Prochlorococcus marinus CUG1417: one gene and its partners. The main gene of each other region encodes a partner of the protein of the gene in region 3 in a complex. Links are inferred from orthologs where the notes say so. Each region holds a gene or a part of one and is shown on either strand. Other genes may lie near its edges.

What was found.
Region 1: the proteins of HA140_RS00955 (region 3) and HA140_RS01585 are in contact, whole or in part, in a cryo-EM structure (PDB 6ZJN), measured with the Thermus thermophilus proteins. The link is inferred for Prochlorococcus marinus CUG1417 from one-to-one orthologs. Residues at the interface, in WP_223903221.1 of Thermus thermophilus: Met26, Thr27, Asn29, Gly31, Pro32, His34; in WP_096411116.1 of Thermus thermophilus: Glu45, Ser46, Asn48, Pro50, Ala51, Gly52, Glu53.
Region 2: the proteins of HA140_RS00955 (region 3) and HA140_RS01580 are in contact, whole or in part, in a cryo-EM structure (PDB 6KHJ), measured with the Thermosynechococcus vestitus proteins. The link is inferred for Prochlorococcus marinus CUG1417 from one-to-one orthologs. Residues at the interface, in WP_011057128.1 of Thermosynechococcus vestitus: Pro17, His18, His19, Pro20, Ser21, Met22, Val25, Arg27, Met29, Thr31, Ile38, Asp39, Cys40, Glu41, Pro42, Val43, Ile44, Gly45, Tyr46, Leu47, His48, Arg49, Gly50, Met51, Lys53, Ile54, Asn57, Arg58, Pro65, Tyr66; in WP_011056552.1 of Thermosynechococcus vestitus: Leu46, Met47, Tyr48, Thr50, Ala51, Cys52, Phe54, Ile55, Glu56, Ala58, Ala59, Ile61, Gly62, Ser63, Arg64, Phe65, Asn76, Pro78, Thr89, Thr91, Lys93, Met94, Ala97, Leu101, Met123, Phe124, Ser126, Asp127, Ser128, Tyr129.

Annotation. Positions count from the first base shown.
Region 1 is NZ_JAAORN010000001.1:291,918-295,056, forward strand. The notes cover bases 1-2,978. They hold HA140_RS01585 (NAD(P)H-quinone oxidoreductase subunit 3), read right to left. Parts: upstream 1,682-2,978; coding sequence 1,319-1,681; downstream 1-1,318. Other genes in these bases: HA140_RS01570 (gluconeogenesis factor YvcK family protein), read left to right, coding at 1-56; HA140_RS01575 (NAD(P)H-quinone oxidoreductase subunit J), read right to left, coding at 53-583; HA140_RS01580 (NADH dehydrogenase subunit K), read right to left, coding at 583-1,314; HA140_RS01590 (rubredoxin), read left to right, coding at 1,759-2,187; HA140_RS01595 (photosynthesis system II assembly factor Ycf48), read left to right, coding at 2,197-2,978. Outside these bases: more of HA140_RS01595, read left to right, coding at 2,979-3,139. UniProt on the Escherichia coli protein: NDH-1 shuttles electrons from NADH, via FMN and iron-sulfur (Fe-S) centers, to quinones in the respiratory chain. The immediate electron acceptor for the enzyme in this species is believed to be ubiquinone.
Region 2 is NZ_JAAORN010000001.1:291,205-294,304, reverse strand. Bases 1-2,939 are described here. They hold HA140_RS01580 (NADH dehydrogenase subunit K), read left to right. Parts: upstream 1-1,073; coding sequence 1,074-1,805; downstream 1,806-2,939. Other genes in these bases: HA140_RS01570 (gluconeogenesis factor YvcK family protein), read right to left, coding at 2,332-2,939; HA140_RS01575 (NAD(P)H-quinone oxidoreductase subunit J), read left to right, coding at 1,805-2,335; HA140_RS01585 (NAD(P)H-quinone oxidoreductase subunit 3), read left to right, coding at 707-1,069; HA140_RS01590 (rubredoxin), read right to left, coding at 201-629; HA140_RS01595 (photosynthesis system II assembly factor Ycf48), read right to left, coding at 1-191. In the rest of the region: more of HA140_RS01570, read right to left, coding at 2,940-3,100. UniProt on the Escherichia coli protein: NDH-1 shuttles electrons from NADH, via FMN and iron-sulfur (Fe-S) centers, to quinones in the respiratory chain. The immediate electron acceptor for the enzyme in this species is ubiquinone.
Region 3 is NZ_JAAORN010000001.1:174,531-177,483, reverse strand. What follows is about bases 162-2,953. They hold HA140_RS00955 (NAD(P)H-quinone oxidoreductase subunit H), read right to left. Parts: upstream 2,256-2,953; coding sequence 1,068-2,255; downstream 162-1,067. Other genes in these bases: rsmH (16S rRNA (cytosine(1402)-N(4))-methyltransferase RsmH), read left to right, coding at 2,294-2,953; HA140_RS00960 (acyl-CoA thioesterase), read right to left, coding at 606-1,058; HA140_RS00965 (AMP-binding protein), read left to right, coding at 162-602. Also shown: more of HA140_RS00965, read left to right, coding at 1-161.

The DNA of each region.
Region 1 (3,139 bases), 120 kb from region 3 along the record:
GGAGACTAGCAAGAGCAGTTATGTTTATGTATCGTAAACTAAAGAAATTAAATTAATAAGCATCTTGAAGTTCATAAAAGTCTGGCTGAATATAGTCTTTTCGCAATGGCCAACCTCTCCAATCTTCAGGCATTAAAAGTCTTTTGGGATTTGGATGGTCAACAAAATTTATTCCAAACATGTCATATGTTTCTCTTTCTTGCCAATCACTACCTTTAAAAATTTTATACAAACTAGGGATTGATAAATTCGAATCTCTTTTTAAAAAGACTTTTAATCTAACTTCTTTAATCTTTCCAATTTTTTGCAAGTCATCAACAGTTATAAAATGATAGAAACTTACAAGATTTTTCCCAGGCCCCTCATCATAGCCACCTTGACATTGGAGATAGTTGAAACCGTAATTTTTTAAGGCAGATACTGCTTCATATAATTTGCTTGGTTCCACAGAAATGTTTTCTATACCTAAGTGATCATTTGCTAAAGATTGATTTGGAATTCCATCCTTTGATAAATTTTGACTAACAAATCCACTTGCTTCTAAGGATAAATCAGCAGATTGGGCTATATCGTCTTTTTCCATTAATCTTCTTTAGTATCAAAAATTTCAGTTTTGGTATTTTCGGGAAATTCAGTTACTTTTTCTTTTTTGGAAGGGGGTATTACGTTGGCTGAAGTTTTGTTTAGATATTCACCTGTATTTTCTGAGAAAACGAGATTCATTTCGTGATCAGATGTTATGTATCTGTGAGTTTGTTCTGTTTTTGTGCGCTCTAATATTGATTCATTACCAACTTTTTTTCTTAATTTAATTACAGCATCAAAAATTGCTTCTGGTCTTGGTGGGCATCCTGGGAGGTATAAATCAACTGGTATCAATTTATCAACGCCTCTAACTGCAGTTGTAGAATCTGCACTGAACATTCCCCCTGTAATTGTGCAAGCACCCATAGCGATAACATACTTTGGTTCAGGCATCTGCTCATAAAGTCTTACAAGCGCGGGTGCCATCTTCATCGTTACTGTTCCTGCAACTATTAGTAAATCTGCTTGCCGTGGTGAGCTTCTAGGAACTAATCCAAATCTATCAAAATCAAATCTTGATCCAATTAAGGCAGCAAATTCTATAAAACAACAAGCTGTCCCATAAAGGAGGGGCCATAGACTACTTAACCTGGCCCAATTATGAAGATCGTCTAAACTTGTCAATATAATATTTTCGCTTAAATCTGTAGTAACTTGGGGCGCACCAAGAGGATTACAAGTTCCTTCTCGGATTTCTCTTATTGCTTTTGGGGATAATTGTGGATTCAATGTTTTAACTCCATTCTAAAGCACCTTTTCTCCATGCGTACGCAAGGGCAATAACAAGTATTGCAATGAAGATTAAAGCCTCAATAAAAGCTAATAATCCTAATCTATTGAAGGCAACAGCCCAAGGATAAAGGAATACTGTTTCAACATCAAATATAACGAAAACCAAGGCAAACATGTAATAACGAATATTAAATTGAATCCATGCTCCTCCAATAGGCTCCATTCCAGATTCATATGTAAGTTTTCTTTCCCCTGTTCTGCCTTTTGGGGCAACGATGAGATTAGTAACAAGAGCTAATACTGGAACAGCTGCAGCAATTAGAAGGAAACCTAAAAAGTATTCATAGCCAGTTAATAAAAACATCTTGAAAAATTAATTTTGAATAAAAGTCGCTTAATTAGGCAAAATCTTTTAAAGTTCTTAAAGAATAATAATAAACCGTGAGTGAAAACATTCAACCAGCCTCTGAGGAAAACAAAATAGTTGAAGATTTTGAGAAAGAGAAACTTTCTGAAAATCCCTCAGGAGTAAATGTTGAACAACCTACCTTTAATCTAGAACAAAATAGATTCGAATGTAGAAGTTGTGGATATATTTATGATCCGTCTGAAGGAAATAAAAAATTAAACATACCTAAAAATACTCCTTTTTCAGAGTTGGATGGGAATACCTTCGCTTGTCCTGTTTGTCGAGCCGGTAAAAATTTTTATAAAGATATAGGTCCTAAATCTAAACCTAGTGGTTTTGAAGAAAATTTAGTTTATGGGTTTGGGTTTAATAGTTTGCCTCCTGGACAAAAAAATATATTGATTTTTGGAGGTCTGGCGTTTGCGGCTGCTATGTTCCTTTCTTTGTACTCTTTGCATTAATATATACAAATGAAAAAATTTATTACCAGTATCCCTAATCTTCTTTTATCAGTTCTTCTTTGTTTTGTATTGAGCAGTTGTTCATCTACAGGAGTAAAGTTGAGTGATAGCAGCCCTTGGAAAACTATTCAGTTTGAGGACCAAGCTAATGCGCTAGATGTTGATTTTATAGATGAAAAAAATGGATTTTTAGTAGGTTCTAATAGACTTATTATGGAATCTAATGATGGTGGAGAAACTTGGGAAAAAAGAAATTTAGATTTACCAAGTGAAGAGAACTTTCGTCTCCTAGATATTGATTTTAAAGGTGAAGAGGGATGGTTAATTGGTCAGCCCTCATTAGTTATGCACACACTTGATGCGGGAAAGAATTGGACACGTTTATCTCTAGGTAACAAATTACCTGGCCAACCATTTCTAATAACAACTGTCGATGCTGGTGTTGCAGAATTGGCTACCACTGCAGGGGCTATTTATGAAACATCAGATAGTGGTGAATCATGGAATGCAAAAGTTGTAGATGCATCTGGTTCTGGAGGTGTAAGAGATTTAAGAAGAACTAATAAAGGAGATTATGTCAGTGTAAGTAGTTTAGGTAATTTCTTTTCTACTTTGGAAAAGGATAGTAATGCATGGATAGCTCATCAAAGAGCTAGTAGCAAAAGAGTTCAAAGTATTGGTTTTAATCCAGAAGGAAGTTTATGGATGCTTTCTAGAGGAGCAGAAATTAGATTTAATGAAGATACTAATGACCTAGAAAATTGGTCAAAACCTATTATACCAATTCTTAATGGATACAATTACCTAGACATGGGATGGGATCCAAATGGTGATATATGGGCTGGCGGGGGTAATGGAACTTTAATAGTAAGCAAAGACCAAGGTAAAACTTGGAATAGAGATCCTATTGCTTCTGAATTGCCAACAAACTACATTAAAATAGTTTTTCTTG
Region 2 (3,100 bases), 120 kb from region 3 along the record:
GAACCTACTAAAAATCCATTTTTTTCATCTATAAAATCAACATCTAGCGCATTAGCTTGGTCCTCAAACTGAATAGTTTTCCAAGGGCTGCTATCACTCAACTTTACTCCTGTAGATGAACAACTGCTCAATACAAAACAAAGAAGAACTGATAAAAGAAGATTAGGGATACTGGTAATAAATTTTTTCATTTGTATATATTAATGCAAAGAGTACAAAGAAAGGAACATAGCAGCCGCAAACGCCAGACCTCCAAAAATCAATATATTTTTTTGTCCAGGAGGCAAACTATTAAACCCAAACCCATAAACTAAATTTTCTTCAAAACCACTAGGTTTAGATTTAGGACCTATATCTTTATAAAAATTTTTACCGGCTCGACAAACAGGACAAGCGAAGGTATTCCCATCCAACTCTGAAAAAGGAGTATTTTTAGGTATGTTTAATTTTTTATTTCCTTCAGACGGATCATAAATATATCCACAACTTCTACATTCGAATCTATTTTGTTCTAGATTAAAGGTAGGTTGTTCAACATTTACTCCTGAGGGATTTTCAGAAAGTTTCTCTTTCTCAAAATCTTCAACTATTTTGTTTTCCTCAGAGGCTGGTTGAATGTTTTCACTCACGGTTTATTATTATTCTTTAAGAACTTTAAAAGATTTTGCCTAATTAAGCGACTTTTATTCAAAATTAATTTTTCAAGATGTTTTTATTAACTGGCTATGAATACTTTTTAGGTTTCCTTCTAATTGCTGCAGCTGTTCCAGTATTAGCTCTTGTTACTAATCTCATCGTTGCCCCAAAAGGCAGAACAGGGGAAAGAAAACTTACATATGAATCTGGAATGGAGCCTATTGGAGGAGCATGGATTCAATTTAATATTCGTTATTACATGTTTGCCTTGGTTTTCGTTATATTTGATGTTGAAACAGTATTCCTTTATCCTTGGGCTGTTGCCTTCAATAGATTAGGATTATTAGCTTTTATTGAGGCTTTAATCTTCATTGCAATACTTGTTATTGCCCTTGCGTACGCATGGAGAAAAGGTGCTTTAGAATGGAGTTAAAACATTGAATCCACAATTATCCCCAAAAGCAATAAGAGAAATCCGAGAAGGAACTTGTAATCCTCTTGGTGCGCCCCAAGTTACTACAGATTTAAGCGAAAATATTATATTGACAAGTTTAGACGATCTTCATAATTGGGCCAGGTTAAGTAGTCTATGGCCCCTCCTTTATGGGACAGCTTGTTGTTTTATAGAATTTGCTGCCTTAATTGGATCAAGATTTGATTTTGATAGATTTGGATTAGTTCCTAGAAGCTCACCACGGCAAGCAGATTTACTAATAGTTGCAGGAACAGTAACGATGAAGATGGCACCCGCGCTTGTAAGACTTTATGAGCAGATGCCTGAACCAAAGTATGTTATCGCTATGGGTGCTTGCACAATTACAGGGGGAATGTTCAGTGCAGATTCTACAACTGCAGTTAGAGGCGTTGATAAATTGATACCAGTTGATTTATACCTCCCAGGATGCCCACCAAGACCAGAAGCAATTTTTGATGCTGTAATTAAATTAAGAAAAAAAGTTGGTAATGAATCAATATTAGAGCGCACAAAAACAGAACAAACTCACAGATACATAACATCTGATCACGAAATGAATCTCGTTTTCTCAGAAAATACAGGTGAATATCTAAACAAAACTTCAGCCAACGTAATACCCCCTTCCAAAAAAGAAAAAGTAACTGAATTTCCCGAAAATACCAAAACTGAAATTTTTGATACTAAAGAAGATTAATGGAAAAAGACGATATAGCCCAATCTGCTGATTTATCCTTAGAAGCAAGTGGATTTGTTAGTCAAAATTTATCAAAGGATGGAATTCCAAATCAATCTTTAGCAAATGATCACTTAGGTATAGAAAACATTTCTGTGGAACCAAGCAAATTATATGAAGCAGTATCTGCCTTAAAAAATTACGGTTTCAACTATCTCCAATGTCAAGGTGGCTATGATGAGGGGCCTGGGAAAAATCTTGTAAGTTTCTATCATTTTATAACTGTTGATGACTTGCAAAAAATTGGAAAGATTAAAGAAGTTAGATTAAAAGTCTTTTTAAAAAGAGATTCGAATTTATCAATCCCTAGTTTGTATAAAATTTTTAAAGGTAGTGATTGGCAAGAAAGAGAAACATATGACATGTTTGGAATAAATTTTGTTGACCATCCAAATCCCAAAAGACTTTTAATGCCTGAAGATTGGAGAGGTTGGCCATTGCGAAAAGACTATATTCAGCCAGACTTTTATGAACTTCAAGATGCTTATTAATTTAATTTCTTTAGTTTACGATACATAAACATAACTGCTCTTGCTAGTCTCCTTGGATCATGCCTAAGGGTTGGAGTTATCCTTTTTGAATATAAGGGTGCCTGCAAAACATAATAACCCTCAGATAATAATTTTTCTTTATTACATTCAACAGGTTCCGCCCCTCTACTTTCGTAATAATCTATTAATGGAGAACTTTCAAATTGGATTTGCGATAAGATTCCGCTAAAAATTCGAGTATTAACTCCAAAATTTGAAAGTTGTTTTTCTATTGATTTGATATGTTGATAAACATCAAGTCCATCTGTTTCTCCTGGTTGAGTCATTAAATTACTTATGTAAATTTTAGGAGCATTACTTTGCAATAAAGCATCTACTATCTCTGGCACTAATAGGTTAGGTAACAAAGAAGTATAAAGACTTCCTGGACCAAGAACAATCAAATCAGCATCTTTTATTGATTCAAGAGCACTTGGGAGAGCTGCAGGATTTTCTGGTAGATAACCAATCCTTGAAATTAATTTTTTAGATTTGCTGATGTTACTTTCACCAAAAATTTTTTCACCATCCTCTAATTCGGCCCATAACATAACATCAATATTAGTTGCAGGCAAAACTTGACCTTGTACAGCCAAAACCTTACTAGAGGCTTGAACTGCTTTTTCTAAACTGCCTGTGATTGTTGTTAAAGCTGATAAAAATAGATTTCCAAAACTATGTCCCTCGAGACCACTTCCCTCTGAAAATCTGTACTGAAATAATCTA
Region 3 (2,953 bases):
TAGCACCTTGTTACGGCGCAACTGAAACTGCAGCAATGGTTACGAGTTTAAAACCAAAAGAATTCTTAATGGGTTTTAAAAATGTTGGAGAAATACTACCTGATACAAAAATAAGAATTAACGCACAAGGATTAATCGAAATAAAATCAGCCAGAATTGGAATTGAAATAATAGATTCTTTAAAAACTGAAAATTTCAAAAATAAAAATGGGTGGTGGCAAACAAGTGATTTAGGTGAAATTAAGCAAATCAATAATTCTTACTATTTAAAATTTGTTGGAAGAAGTGATAATGCCTTTAATTCAGGAGGAGAAGTTGTTTTCCCTGAAGTAATTGAATCTAGATTAAATGATTTCATTATGAAAGAAAATATCCCAATTAATAAATTCAATATTGCGAAAGTATCTAACAAATTATGGGGAAATAAAATTAAAGTAATAGTTGAATTTAGAGAACTTACAAATGATAAAAATATTGAAATTTCTTTAAATTTATTAAAAAATTTTTCTCAAAGTTGGCCTAAACATGAAAAGCCTGAAAAGTGGATTGTTAAAAACAAAAATAGCATTACAGAAAAAATAAACTATAAATTCAAAAAATAATAATCAGCATTCTTTTAAATTTGTACTCACATTAGAAGCCTCTATCCATCTTTCTAGCTGATCGGGAATTTCTATTTTATTTCTTGAATCAACATCTAAAGAACAGTGTATAATTTTCCCTTCGGCTACTTTATTTCCATTTTTTATAAAAAAGCTATTTACTTGGAACAAATGAGTATTAATTTTATGGGGGGCAATTTTTACTTTTAATAAATCTCCAATTTTTATAGGCACATGAAAGTTTGCTTCACAATTTACTATTGGAAAAATAATTTGACTTTTACGTATAGAAAAATCTGGAAAAATATCGTTACAAGGGATCCCATAGATTTCAATACTTTCTTCCCAAGCTTCATGCGACCATTTTAATAAGTTATGAAAATGAATTACACCTGCAGAATCACAATCACCAAACCTTACTTTCTTCTGCAATATTAGCCAGTCAGAGGGGTTCATTTAAAGAAATTATCTATCAACAGATCCCATAATGACATCTATTGAACCAAGGATTGCCATAATATCAGCGATTTTGGCACCTTTAAGAATATGAGGCAATATTTGCAGATTATTTAAATCAGCTGCTCTAATTTTAAATCTCCATGGGGTAACTTCATTATTTCCTTGAATAAATACACCTATTTCCCCTTTGCCGGACTCTAATCTAGTATATAATTCTCCGTTAGGAATTTTAAAAGTTGGAGCAACCTTCTTAGCGACATATTGATAGTCGATACCAAATATTTCACTTTTCTTATCTTCAGTCGCCATTCTTTGAGCTTCTAAATTTTCTGTTGGACCTCCTGGAATCATTTTGCAAGCTTGGCGAATGATGCTTAGTGATTGTCTCATCTCTTCAACTCTTACTCGATATCTCGCGTAACAATCACCTTCTTTTTCTGAAGCAATCTGCCAATCAAAATCGTCATAACATTCATAACTATCGACTTTCCTTAAATCCCAAGACACCCCAGAAGCTCTAAGCATTGGCCCAGATAAAGACCAATTAATTGCCTGGTCTCTTTGTATTGTTCCAAGACCTTCAATTCTTTTTCTAAAAATTGGATTATTTGTTATTAATTTCTCGTATTCATCTATCTTAGGACCGAACCAATTACAAAAATCTATACATTTATCTAACCATCCATATGGAAGATCACATGCGACACCACCTATCCTAAAGAAATTATTGTTTATTAGCCTTTGTCCAGTAGCAGCTTCCCAGAGGTCATAAATCATTTCTCTTTCTCTAAAAATATAGAAAAATGGAGTTTGAGCTCCCACGTCTGCTAAAAAGGGACCAAGCCACAAAAGATGATTGGCAATACGATTAAGTTCGAGCATAAGAACTCTGATGTAACTAGCTCTTTTAGGAACTGGAATATTAGCTAATCTTTCAGGAGCATTTACTACAATAGCTTCATAAAACATTCCTGCTGCATAATCCATTCTGCTTACATAAGGGACATACATTACATTTGTCCTGTTTTCAGCTATCTTTTCCATTCCCCTGTGTAAATATCCAATTACAGGCTCACAATCAATGACATTCTCACCATCAAGAGTTACAACTAACCTTAAAACCCCATGCATTGAGGGGTGGTGAGGGCCAAAATTGACCACCATTGGTTCTGTTCTAGTCTCTAGCTGAGCCATTCGAAATTTTACTTCTAAATAAATCTTAGTCGAAAGTTATGCAAACTGACCTATCTGATTCATCTTTTTTCAATCATAAATCAGTTATGACAGATGAGATTATGGCGTCATTAGAGCATTACCCATTAATACATCACAACCAACTTAAAGGAATAGACGCAACTTTAGGCGGAGGCGGGCACTCTTATCATTTATTGAGAAAATATTCGGATTTAAATATAATTGGACTTGATCAAGATCCATTCGCAAGAAAATCAGCATCACAAAAACTTGATGAATTTAAAAATAGGATTGACATAAGGGCTTCAAATTTTGCAGATTTTGTTCCGAAAGAAAAAGTTTCTTTTGTGATTGCAGATCTTGGAGTAAATAGTAATCAAATTGATAACCCTAAAAGAGGATTTAGTTTCCAAAAAGATGGTCCACTTGATATGCGCATGAATCCTTTTCTTGCAATTGATGCAGAAAAATTAATTGAAACTTTAAACGAAAAAGATCTAGCTAACCTAATTTATAAATATGGAGATGAGAGATTATCAAGAAAAATTGCTAGGAAAATAAAAATGGATTTAAAAGAAAATGGGAAATATTCTGGGACAAAAGAGTTAGCTTATTCTATTGCCGGCTGCTTCCCGCCAAAACAAAGATATAAAAAAATACACCCAGCAACAAGAACATTTCAAGCACTAAGAATTGCC